DNA from 4 places in the Clostridium saccharobutylicum DSM 13864 genome. Region 2 is predicted to be linked to each of the others. Evidence: riboswitches for the same ligand, from Rfam matches in the RefSeq annotation. Region 2 holds a riboswitch; each other region holds the start of a gene.
The links. A riboswitch is a leader RNA that binds a small molecule or an ion and turns the genes downstream of it on or off. The one in region 2 is predicted to bind thiamine pyrophosphate.

Region 1 (3,218 bases), 2.0 Mb from region 2:
AAAATGGAGAGATGTAAAGATGTATATTGATGCCCATACTCATTTAGATTTCTTTAATGAGAAGATAGATGATGCAATTTATGAAATCAATAATTTTAGAATACTAACAATTGCTAATGGAATGGATGTAGAGAGTTATTTACAAAATAAAGAATATAGCAAAAGAAGTGAATATATTAAGGCCACCTTTGGAATTCATCCATGGAAAGCAGCAGAATACATTGGAGAGCTTAAAGATTTAATTCCTTATATTGAGGAAAGTGAGATTATAGGCGAAATAGGCTTGGATTTCTTTTGGGTTGAGGATAAAGAAAGTTATGAATCTCAAAGAAAGATTTTTAATTTTATATTAGATGAAAGCATTAAAAGAAATAAGGTAATATCCATTCATACAAAAGGAGCAGAAGAAGAAATCTATAATATTCTTAATAATTATGGCTACAACAAAGTAATTATCCATTGGTATAGCGGTGATATTAAAATTTTAGATAAGTTTATAGAGCTTGGATGCTATTTTACTGTAAGTGTTGATTTAGGTTACTCTGAATTAAGCGAAGAAATATTATCAAGGATTCCAATAAATAGACTACTTGTGGAAACTGATGGACCAACAGCTTTAGAATGGGTAAATGGTGAATATGGTTATCCAAGTGCAATAATTGATGTTGTAAAAAAAATTGCAGAGAGAAAAGCTCTTTCCATTGATGCATTATCAAAAATAATACAAGATAATTTTTTTGAATTAACTGAAATTAAACTTTGAGTGCATATATACACCAGAAATGAAATACATTTGTGTAAAACAGACATTTGAAAATTTCGCTGCTAAAAGCACTTAATAGGGGATTGTCCTAAACTAGCTTGTCACACTTAAAGTGGGAGAAAGCTAATTGGGGTGCAAGCTCTTATTTAGTGCTTTGTGTGAAATTTTCATAGTGCTGTGGGACACAAATGTATTTGATTTGGGTAAGTTACCACATAAATTTAAACTTAAAGTCATTTATCTATAATTTGGAAGATAAAATAGTTCATCTTGACAAATCATCAAAAATGTTTACAATTAATTATGACAACTGAATAAAAAACGGGGAGTTAGTTAAACTATCTGAGAGGAAATTTGTAATTTCGACCCATAACCTGATTTGGATAATGCCAACGTAGGGAAATATATTATAAAGAAACTACAAGCATACTATTTTTAGGAGTTAGAAAATAGTATGCTTTTTTATTCTTTAGGAAATTATAAGGCAGTTAAATCTGTGGATAATTTCTGAAAGTAGTAGAAACACGTAGTCTGCGAAGCAGATTTTCTTATTTGAGAGGGAGGATAATAATGTCAGTATGTAATGTAAGTTTACAAGTAATACCTAAGGTACCAGATGAGATGACATATCCAGTAGTAGATAAGGTCATAGAATACATTCAGTCTACTGGAGTAAAATACGAAGTAGGTCCAATGGAGACAACAATGGAAGGTGAATTAGATTTTCTTCTTGAAATTGTAAAGAAAGCACAAGAAATTTGCATTGAAGAAGGAGCATCCAGAGTTGCTTCTATAGTTAAAATTGACTATAAAAAAGAGGGCGTTACAATTGATGAAAAAATTAAAAAGTACAGGGGATAAATTAATACCAGTATTTTTTGCTCTTGGATTACTCATATTATGGCAGTTAGTTGTTTCAATAGGTGGTATTGAAAAATATATTCTGCCAGCACCTAGTGATGTTATTAAAGTGATTATAAAGGATTTTAATGTCATGCTTCCCCATATATTAATTACATTATATGAGGGAATAGTAGGATTTATTTTATCTACAGTTGCAGCATTAATTTTAGCTATAATAATGGATATGTCCGCTTTAGTAAAAAAAGCACTTTATCCTTTGTTTGTAATATCGCAGACAATACCAATAATTGCGCTAGCGCCACTATTTATAATATGGTTTGGTTTTGGAACTCTACCTAAAATAATAGTTGTTATATTAGTATGCTTTTTCCCTATTGTTATTAGCATATCAGATGGTTTGGAATCTGTAGATAAGGATTTTATTAATCATTTTAAATTAATGGGAGCATCAAGGATAAAGGTGTTTTTACATTTAAAGCTTCCTTATGGAATATTAAGCTTTTTCTCTGGAATGAGAATTGCAGCAACATACAGTATAATGGGCGCAGTAGTTGGAGAATGGCTTGGTGGAGATAAGGGAATTGGAGTATATATGACAAGAGCTAGAAGTGCATATGCTTTAGATAAAATGTTTGCTGCAATAATTATAATTGTTGTAGTCAGCATGGGAATATTTATTTTGGTTACATTTATTGAAAAAATATTAACACCATGGAAAAGAGTTCAAGAATAAGACACAATGAAGAAAATAATAGAACAGTATGTTCATATCTATTTTGATGAGTAAAGCATCACAATTTTTGTTAGTAAATTAATTATGAGCATGAAGGTGTCTCCTTGATTTACACTGAATATATATGTAGTTTCTGACATATTGTTTTTTTATGTGCTTGAAAATATAGAAAATTTAGGGGGAATAATTATGAAAAACAAAAAAATATTAGCATTGGCAACATCAATATTACTAGTTTCAACAGTATTTATGGGTTGTGGTTCTGTTAAAAAGGAAACAAAAGAAGAAAATTTACAAAAGGTTAAGTTAATACTAGATTACACACCAAACACAAATCACACAGGTATTTATGTGGCTAAAGACAAGGGATATTATAAGGAACAAGGAATTGATCTTGAGATTGTTCAACCATCTGAAGGTGCAGCATTGCAATTGCTTTCTGCTGGTCAAGCAGATTTTGCTATAAGCTATCAAGAAGATTTAACTTTTGCTAGAACTTCAGATAATCCATTACCTGTTAAAGCAATTGCTACAATTATTCAAAACAATACATCAGGGTTTGCATCACCAAAGGAAAAGGGAATCAAAACTGTTAAGGATTTTGAAGGAAAAGTATATGGCGGCTGGGGAAGTCCTAGTGAAGAAGCAATATTAAAAACTGTTATGGAAAAGAACGGAGCAGATTTCTCAAAACTTAACAGAGTAGATGCAGGAACAGAAGACTTTTTTGCAGCTACAAAAAACAATATAGATTTTGAATGGGTTTTTGAAGGCTGGACTAATATAGAAGCAAAAGATAAAAATATTGACTTGAATTATATACCACTTAAAGATTTAGATCCTGCGTTAAATTACTAC
Region 2 (3,218 bases):
ATAGCTACTTTACCTTCCGCTACAAGTTTCATTAATTTTTCTTCTGATATATTTTCCTTCTTAGCTACTACCTTCATTTCTTTAGTTACTATACCTTTTTTAGCTGCTTCCATTTGAGTTTTATAATTCATTGTTTATTCTCCTCTCAATTTTTACTAATAATTTAATTTGTAATGTTATTAAATAAATTCTTTATGTTTTTATATAATTAATCATTCTTATTAATATCTCTTGATTGTGTCTAAATTCCAGCTTTCTTATAAAGCTCATAAAAATGATTAGTAGGACCTACTCCTTTTCCTAATTCAAAGCCATGTTCTATAGCAGTTGTTACATACTTTTTTCCTTGTCTTACAGCTGCTTCTATTGTCATTCCTTTAGCTAAATTAGCAGCTATTGCAGATGATAAAGTACATCCTGTTCCATGAGTATGAGTAGTATTAATTCTTTTTTGTGGCAAAATTATGAATTCTTTTCCATCAAATAATAAATCAGTCGCTTCTCCCTCTAAATGTCCACCTTTAACTAAAACAGCTTTTGGTCCAAGTTCCTTAAGCTTTAAAGCTGATTGTTTCATATCATCTAAAGTTTTTATTTCTATTCCTAAAATTTCTTCTGCTTCTGGTAAATTAGGAGTTATTAATGTTGCTAACGGAAATAATTCATGAATTAATGTTTCTTTTGCATCCTTAGATAATAAGTTAAATCCACTTTTAGATATCATGACTGGATCTAATACTATCATTGGAAGCTTTCCTACCTTTTTTAAAGATTTTGATATAGACTTTATAGATTCAATCTTTGAAACCATACCTATCTTAATAGCATCTACTCTTATGTCATTAAAGATAACATCTACTTGAGCTTCAATCATTTCTGGATTTATATCTTGAATACCGAAAACTCCCATAGTATTTTGAGCCGTTACTGCTGTTATAACACTCATTCCATAAACTCCATTAGCTGAGAAAGACTTTAAATCGGCCTGAATTCCAGCTCCACCGCATGTGTCTGATCCAGCAATTGTTAATGCTCTAAACATAAAATCACCCCTTCTAGTTAATATAAATTTGATCTTATACTTTCCACAATTTACACTTCATTAAATTTTCTTAATATCTTTAAAATTATGTCTAGGCACGTTCAAAAAATAGCATATCCATTTGCCAGCTTATTTTTTATTTATTTTCATGTGCCTTATTTATTGACAATTCATTATTTATTAATATTTTTCTTATAACAGAAACCTTTAAAAAGAAATATGCTATAATAGCTCCCGCACTACAGCTCATAGTAAAAGGAATTATATATACAAAAAATGCTGCTTCCTTCCCTAAAATTAAGACCGCTACTGGATATGCTATCAATGCCCCTAAAATTCCAGTACCAAACACTTCACCAATAACAGCCATACTTGCTCTTCTAAATTTCTTATAAAAAATTCCTGAAAGAAAAGCACCTATCATACTTCCTGGAAAAGCTAGCAAACTGCCTGTGCCCATAATATTTCTTATAAGTGATGCGACGAATGCATTTAAAACTGCATATATTGGACCTAAAGTTATTGCTCCTACAACATTCACAAAATGTTGTACTGGAGATATTTTAGCTGCTCCAATTGGCATTGATAGTGTTCCAAAAATAACTGAAATACCAATTAATAATCCACTTAATGCAATTTTTTGTGCTTTACTTTTTTCTTGCATTCACTCTCCCTCCTTAAGACAAGATAAATTTTAATTTGAGTGACAACCTATTTTTCACATAAAAAAAATGTATCCCAAAGGGATACATAAATAAATCACGCGTAAACATTAATTAATATACTTCCCTCCGTTGGCATTAACCAAATCAGGTTATAAGGGTCCAGGAAATCACTCTTTCCAATCTCAGCTAAAATATTAGCTCCCCTAGTTATTCTGTTATAAAATTGTCTTTCTAAATTAAAGATTATACCATTCCAGAATAAATGTCAAATTTATTTACTTAGTTTTTTATCAATAATGCAAATTTTAGTACACAATATAAATAAATCACTAATCTATTTATCCACAACTATTCAAAATATCTCTATATACTTGTTATTATATATATAACTTTACTCCATATTTTGAAACATCTTAACAATATCTAGAATACCATATCCCCATCTAGCATTTGGATATATATCTCCACTTCTTCGTGATGTTCCCTTTGCTAAATATGCTTTAACAGTTTGGGAATATATATATGGATCATTGCCTTGAACAATTCCCCACTGAAATAACATAACACAAGCTCCAGCAACTACTGCTGATGATACACTAGTCCCATTTACAATAGCAGTTTTATTACTTGGTGCTACAGTTAAAGCATTTACTCCTCCTGCTGCAACATCTATTACATCAATCAAATTATCTCTAAAAGCCACTCCAGAATAATTAAGAACATTATTATTATTTTGATTATATGCTGCTGCAGTAACTACATAAGATGAAGTTCCCGGATTAGTTACTGTTCCATATGGATCAGATGAACTAAACTTAGTATTTCCTACTGTTATTCCTCTTTGAGGCAGCCAAGCATTGTATACGCCACTCAAAATATACTTTGCTCTCAATCTAAGAAGCCATATACCTGGCTGTAAACTATAAAATCTAATTCGTATCAATTCATCTCCTGTACTTTCCTCTGGAAAATAATAATTAACTTTTATCGATGTTTTTTCAAATACAAAAGTATAGTTTCTAGTTGAATTAATTATACTTGGTATTATACCTGTATTTTCACCTGATGGAGATACTATGTCTATAGTCATTACGTTAGGAAGTTCAGTCCAAATATCAATTATTAAGTGTTTCTGCTCTGGTGATACCTCAAGCTCAATTGCAATAGGCGTATCAACTTGAGATATAGTTCCAGATGTATGACCACCTGCATCTCTTTGATTTCCTGCTCCAGTAACCAATACTATACCACTACTACTTGTAATTGATTCTATGTATTCTTCTAAAATACCATTTCCTTTATGACTTCCTAAATTAGTTCCAAGAGGGAAATATACAATCATAGGTTTCCTACTTTTAAGTGCATATTCGTACAAAAATTGTAAAGCTGAGAAAATTGATGTTAAATTAAATACTGGTACTTTAACATCAAATTGAGCTTGATATGCAGCATCTATCATTAATTTGACTACTACAAAATCACATTCTGGAACAATCCCCTTTAATTCTGGA
Region 3 (3,218 bases), 1.1 Mb from region 2:
TATCATGTGATCCAAGTACATTGGCAAGGGATTTAAAACACTTAGAGAAATTAGGATATGAAACTTTAGAAGTTCAACCGGTTGATATGTTTCCTATGACAAAACATATAGAATGTGTTGCAAAGATAGAAAAAAAATAGCATTAATGAATTATTAGGAGTGAGTCTATATCTCACCCTTTTTCTTTATAAATAAGTTTTTATTTACAATTAATTCACAATTTAATGCATAATTATGTTATGATTTATTATATGATAAATTTAATATTGGCAAAGATTCGTAAAAACTATATTATGATTGATTTAATATTTATAAAATAGATAATTAATTGTTTTATAAATTTCAATATACGTTAAATTAATTGAAAGAAAAAACAGTATATGAGGAGTAATGATAATGTCAGATATGATTCAAATTTATAAAAAAAGATCTTTTAAGAGACTTATAACCTTATTAGTATTACTTATATTTTTCTATGTAATGCAGGATATGATAAATTTAATGCTATTAACTTTTGTATTTACATATCTAATTCATAGTATTTCAAAACATTTAATTCAAGAATTTGATGGGAAAATAAGAATAAATTATAAATTCATGGTTGTTATAGTTTCGTTACTTTTAACGTCTGTAATATTTATTATATTAATAGACTTTTTACCAATGGTTATTAAACAGTTAACTCAGGTAATTATGCAGGTACATGAGTTATATGGAAATTTAGGACATAATGAGATTACTAATTTAATAAAAGAAAGATTAGATAAAGTTTACTCAACTATTTTTTCAGCAGAAGGCATAAATTACATAATGCATTCAATAACAAATATAAGCAAATTAGGAATTAATATAATTATTTCTTTAGTTTTAAGTATTTTTTTCTTAATTCAAAAGGATGAAATAATGCAATTTACGCATAAATTTAAAAATAGTAAAATTAATATATTATATGAGGAAGTTGAATTCTTTGGAAAAAAGTTTGTTTTCTCTTTTGGTAAAGTTATTGAAGTACAAATTGTTATTGCTATTATAAATGGTGTGCTTTCAACTATAGGATTATCTATAATAGGATTTCCGCATTTATTAGGATTTGGTGTAATGGTAATGTTACTTGGTCTTATTCCTGTGGCTGGAGTAATAGTATCATTAGTACCTTTAAGTATAGTAGCTTTTAATAATGGTGGATTACCTCATGTTTTTTATGTTCTTGGATTAATTGCTTTACTTCACGCATTTGAAGCGTATATATTAAATCCAAAATTAATGTCTTCAAAGACAAAGCTACCTATATTTTATACCTTAGTTATACTTTTAGTATCGGAACATATTGCAGGTGTTTGGGGACTAATTATTGGAATTCCTGTTTTCATGTTTATTTTAGATATAGTTGGAATATCTTATGGCAATAATAAAAATGATTGAGGCACATGAAAATAAATAACTTGAAATCAATTATGAATTATTATAAAATAAAAAACACAGGGGAGCTTGCACATGCAGGCTGAGAGTAAGTAAAATGTAGCTTTAACCCTTTAAACCTGATTTGGATAATGCCAACGTAGGGAATCTAACTTATGATTATTTAATGAGAGATGTTTAATTTCTTATTTATTATTTGATGAGATATGCTATTTTGGTATATCTCATTTTTTTATTGTAAGGGAGAAGATTATGGAAAATAAGACTTCGAATTCAAGTCAATTTATCTTATGGCTTGGTGCAGCAATTTCTATTGCTGAAATATTGACGGGAGCGCTATTAGCACCTTTAGGATTAAGCCAAGGAATAGCTGCTATTTTGATAGGACATACTATTGGAGGTGTTATACTTTATTTATGTGGTATTATAGGTGCTCAAAGCAAATTATCTTCAATAGAATCAACTAGAATTTCATTTGGAAAATATGGTTCATTTTTATTTTCTATATTAAATATTGTACAACTATTAGGTTGGACTGCAGTTATGATTATCAATGGTTCAAAGGCATTAGATGCAGTTTCTATGCAATTATTTAATTTTCAGAACGAAACGGTATGGTGTATTATTATTGGAGCATTAATTGCTTTATGGATAGGTGTTGGAGTAAAAAGCCTATCTAAAATAAATACTGTAGCAGTAGCTGCACTGTTTTTATCAACTATAGTGCTTGGCTTTATAGTATTTACAAATAATACAGCCAATGTAGGTGCGGGTGGATTTGAAGGAGAGACGTTAAATTTTGGCACAGCAGTAGAACTTAATGTAACTATGGCATTATCATGGATTCCACTTATTTCAGATTATACTAAGAATTTAAAATCTGAAAAAGCGGGTACATTAGCAAGTGCATTAGGATATTGCATTGGTAGTACTTTTATGTTTATCATTGGCCTTGGAGCATCTTTATATGCTGGTACTTCAGATATATCTGGTATTTTACTTTCAGCTGGACTTGGAACAATAGCACTTATTATTGTCATTTTTTCAACAGTAACTACAACTTTTTTAGATGCATATTCTGCAGGAGTAAGTTTTACTAACATAAATAAATGTATAAATGAAAAAACTGCAGGTTTAATTGTATGTGGATTAGGAATAATATTATCAATAGTTGTTTCTATAGATCAATATGAAGATTTTCTATATTTAATAGGATCAGTTTTTGCACCATTATTTGCAATTTCAATAACTGATTATTTTATATTTAATAAAAAATCAATTGAGGAAAAAAATGTGGTTGACATAAAGAATATTATTATATGGATTATTGGAGTATTTGCGTATAGAATATTAATGCAATTTAATTCTATAGTAGGTATAACTATTCCTGTTATGATTGGCATTGCATTATTATGTATTTTAATTAATTTATGTTTAAAAGCATATAAGTAATTTGAGTTAAAATAAATTATTATTGTATATTTTAAAACATATCTAATTATTAAAAGAAAAATACTAGGATATTTGTTGTTATTTTTTTTGATATGAAATAATAATAATATGATATAATGAAAGTATTATGGAACAATTTGGTTTATGTACAGAAGATATTTAGGCACATGACTTATTATTTTTTAAAATGTGCCTTAAAGACAATAAGAAAGGGGATTATAATATGCCATTTATAGGATCTAAGGTAAGTGTAAAAATTTCAAGTGAGAAAGAAGAAATTATAAAGAAAAGATTAGGAGAATCAATAGAACTAATTCCAGGAAAAAGTGAAAAATTTTTAATGGTTG
Region 4 (3,218 bases), 690 kb from region 2:
TGTGTCATACACAATATATAGGTTTTATCTTCCAATCAAATTTACTATATATTGTGTTTCTTAATTTATTACAATAATTAATGCTAATTTAATTATATCACCATTGATAACAATATCAGTAGTGATATAATTAAAATATGTTAATGTGCTTTAGGAGGAATTAAGATGGAGAAAATTGCATTAATAACAGATAGTGCTTGTGATATAAGTGCTGATATTGCAAAGGAAAATAATATTAAAATACTACCTTTCAAAATTATTTTTTCCAATAAAGAATATGACGATGGTATTGATATAACTCCAAATATGCTTTATGAGTTACTAAAAAAAGAAATTCCTACAACATCGTTACCTAGTGTTGATAGATTTACTAATGCATTAAATGAAGCAAAAAATGTTGGATATACTCATGCAATTATAATAACTATATCAAGTGGTCTTTCAGGAGCTTATAACGCAGCAAGATTAGCAGCTGAAAATGTTTCTGGAATACAAACTTTCGTGTTTGATTCTATGACATTAACTATGTCTCAGGGTGCAATAGTACTTGAAACTGCAAATTTAATTAAAGAAGGTAAACCTTTTAAAGAAATTATAGATATATTACCTACGCTCAAAAATAAAATAGATGTATTTTTCACAATAGATACATTAGAATATCTAAAAAAAGGCGGTAGAATAGGTAAAGTTGCTGGAACTATAGCTGATGCACTCAATCTTAAACCTATTATAACTGTAGGTAATGATGGAATATATCACACAGTTTGCAAAATAAGAGGAATTAAACAATCAATATCTAGATTAGCTACTTTGTTAAAACCTTATTTAGAAAATAACAAATGTAAAGTCTGGGTATTAGATGGCAATGCTCCTGATAAAGCTGAAATGTTATATGATTCAATTAAAGACCTTCCTAATTTAGTGGAATGTACCCTTGGAGGAATGATTGGCCCTGCACTTGGTGTTCATACCGGCCCTGGTCTTGTTGGATTCATTGTAGAAAATATAGATTAATTTATTAAAAACACATAAAAATCACCTAACTAAAAAATTATATTTTTAGTTAGGTGATTTTTATGTATATTTTTTTTATTTTGGTTAATCATATATTTAAGAAAGTTTTAGTTTTTTAATGCAATAAACAAAGTAAAACCTCATTTTGTTTGATTTAAGGAGGCTTAATTTTATGAAAGGTTTTGTTTTAGATTCAACGTACAAAGAAAGTATTATTATTGATATGAATGATACTATTTCTATCACTTCTTCTCACAATTTGCCCAATAATCCAGTTTCTCATTATTCAACAGATTTAAATCAAATTACTTCTAATTATATAGCCCATCATAATAAAAACGACAAGTTTAACACATATAACATAATTGACTATTTATAGTAAAATGTATAAAATTATTTTGTAACGTGCTGGGGGAGCTATATGCTGAGATTTGATAATTCATAAACCCTTTAAACCTGATCTAGTTAATTCTAGCGTAGGGAAAGCAACCTTATAAGAATTTACATTTCTATTTATATAGGTTGGTAGTCTCTAAACCAAAGTATAAAACTAATATTTAAATTTATTATATGAAGATTAGTTATAATGACTTTGTTAATTCCTCTTCCATAAGCGTCACGAAGGAGGTTTTTTTTATGCAAATTTTTAATGATTGGTACAAACAATTTTCTACTCTTTTCCAAAACTTTTCACAAAACATTCAAGCTATAATTGCAAGTCCATTATCCATTACAACTTTAATTGGTTGTGTAATATTACTCATAATATTAGTTAAAGTTAAAAAAATCAACTTTACTCCTCAACTTATTGCTAGAATTGGCATAGCTTTGGCTTTAGCTACAATACTGAAAATGCTCAGATTATATCATTTTCCACAAGGTGGTAGTATTACATTAGGTAGCATGGTTCCAATATTACTTATAGCATTTATGTACGGACCAAGAGTAGGATTTCTAACAGGATTTCTTTACGGAATAATAACACTTATTATGGATCCATACATTCTGCATCCAGTTCAAGTTTTATTTGATTATCCATTACCCTTTATGGCATTAGGTATAGCAGGATGCTTTAATAATAAAAAATGGCTTGGGGTTACCTTAGCTGTTTTTGTTAGATTTTTGTGTCATTTTATTTCTGGAGTTGCTTTCTTTGGTTCACTTGCACCCGCTGGAATGTCTCCTGCTTTATATTCATTAATAATTAATGGACCTATGCTAGGAATAGAATACATTATATGCTTAGTAATCATATCTATTCTTCCTATTGAAAGAATAATACACGCATCTTCACTTAATACCATGAGTTAGTGTACAAATTTATTTAATATAACAATATTATATAAAAATAATAAAGAGAAAATATACATAATAAAAAATCATATATTAATGTATATTTTCTCTTATTCTTATGTTTTATTTCTCGACAGATATTGCATCTACTGGACAGCTTTCTGCTGCTTCTTGCACTTCACCTTCTACATTTTCTGGTGCTTCATCAACTATAAAGCCAGCCTTTCCGTCATCCTCCATATCAAAGCATTCTGGACATATAGATGGACATAGTCCACATGCTATACAAGTATCTTTATCTACTTTTGCTTTCATTAATCTCTACATCCTTTCAAATCAAAATTACATAGTGTATTATTTCCTAAATAATCCGAAAGTATGTATACTCTAATACTATAAAGAACTCGAAATTTAAATTTAGGTGGTTTCTCCCCGAAAGTAAGGATATTCTTTTGCTTGTGGTTACTACAAAATATATACATGAAAAAGAGTGCAATATCAACATTAAGAACTTTTATATATAAACTTCGTAAAAATAAAAAAGCTTCATTATTTAATTTCTGTAACTTTAAATAATGAAACCTTTTATATTATATGATGCTTTTTATTTACTTGGTAATTAAGCTTTAATACAATCCTTCAAATATTAATGAATATAACGCATTTTCTCTAACATATTCCTCAGCCTTACCATCTTCTAAAGCTTCTGTAAGTTCAATATTAATTGGTAACTCACCTATTAAAGGCAATCCTAAATATTCTGCATTTTCTTCTGAAGATTTTCTGCTAAATACTCTTATTTTCTTATCACAATCCGGACAATTTATATAAGCCATATTTTCTACTACACCTTTAATTTTTATTCCTATCTTTTGAGCCATAATAACAACTTTTTTAACAATCATTGATAC

Region 1: another riboswitch for thiamine pyrophosphate. It lies ahead of CLSA_RS11870 (thiamine-binding protein); the one in region 2 lies ahead of thiW (energy coupling factor transporter S component ThiW).
Region 3: another riboswitch for thiamine pyrophosphate. It lies ahead of cytX (putative hydroxymethylpyrimidine transporter CytX); the one in region 2 lies ahead of thiW (energy coupling factor transporter S component ThiW).
Region 4: another riboswitch for thiamine pyrophosphate. It lies ahead of thiT (energy-coupled thiamine transporter ThiT); the one in region 2 lies ahead of thiW (energy coupling factor transporter S component ThiW).

What each region holds. Positions count from the first base shown of each region.
Region 1 covers NC_022571.1:2,770,710-2,773,927, reverse strand. Annotated here, with positions in the region: gene CLSA_RS11875 (TatD family hydrolase) at 20-763, shown strand; TPP riboswitch at 1,076-1,181, shown strand; gene CLSA_RS11870 (thiamine-binding protein) at 1,334-1,624, shown strand; gene CLSA_RS11865 (ABC transporter permease) at 1,596-2,360, shown strand; gene CLSA_RS11860 (ABC transporter substrate-binding protein) at 2,550-3,218, shown strand, end outside.
Region 2 covers NC_022571.1:785,461-788,678, reverse strand. Annotated here, with positions in the region: gene thiC (phosphomethylpyrimidine synthase ThiC) at 1-131, opposite strand, end outside; gene thiD (bifunctional hydroxymethylpyrimidine kinase/phosphomethylpyrimidine kinase) at 242-1,042, opposite strand; gene thiW (energy coupling factor transporter S component ThiW) at 1,179-1,706, opposite strand; TPP riboswitch at 1,812-1,922, opposite strand; gene CLSA_RS03575 (S8 family peptidase) at 2,099-3,218, opposite strand, start outside.
Region 3 covers NC_022571.1:4,809,254-4,812,471, reverse strand. Annotated here, with positions in the region: gene rlmD (23S rRNA (uracil(1939)-C(5))-methyltransferase RlmD) at 1-140, shown strand, start outside; gene CLSA_RS20630 (AI-2E family transporter) at 397-1,422, shown strand; TPP riboswitch at 1,471-1,582, shown strand; gene cytX (putative hydroxymethylpyrimidine transporter CytX) at 1,672-2,871, shown strand; gene CLSA_RS20620 (phenylpyruvate tautomerase MIF-related protein) at 3,095-3,218, shown strand, end outside.
Region 4 covers NC_022571.1:97,339-100,556, reverse strand. Annotated here, with positions in the region: gene CLSA_RS00425 (DegV family protein) at 166-1,014, shown strand; gene CLSA_RS00420 (hypothetical protein) at 1,187-1,393, shown strand; TPP riboswitch at 1,415-1,515, shown strand; gene thiT (energy-coupled thiamine transporter ThiT) at 1,651-2,325, shown strand; gene CLSA_RS00410 (ferredoxin) at 2,431-2,622, opposite strand; gene CLSA_RS00405 (Mrp/NBP35 family ATP-binding protein) at 2,934-3,218, opposite strand, start outside.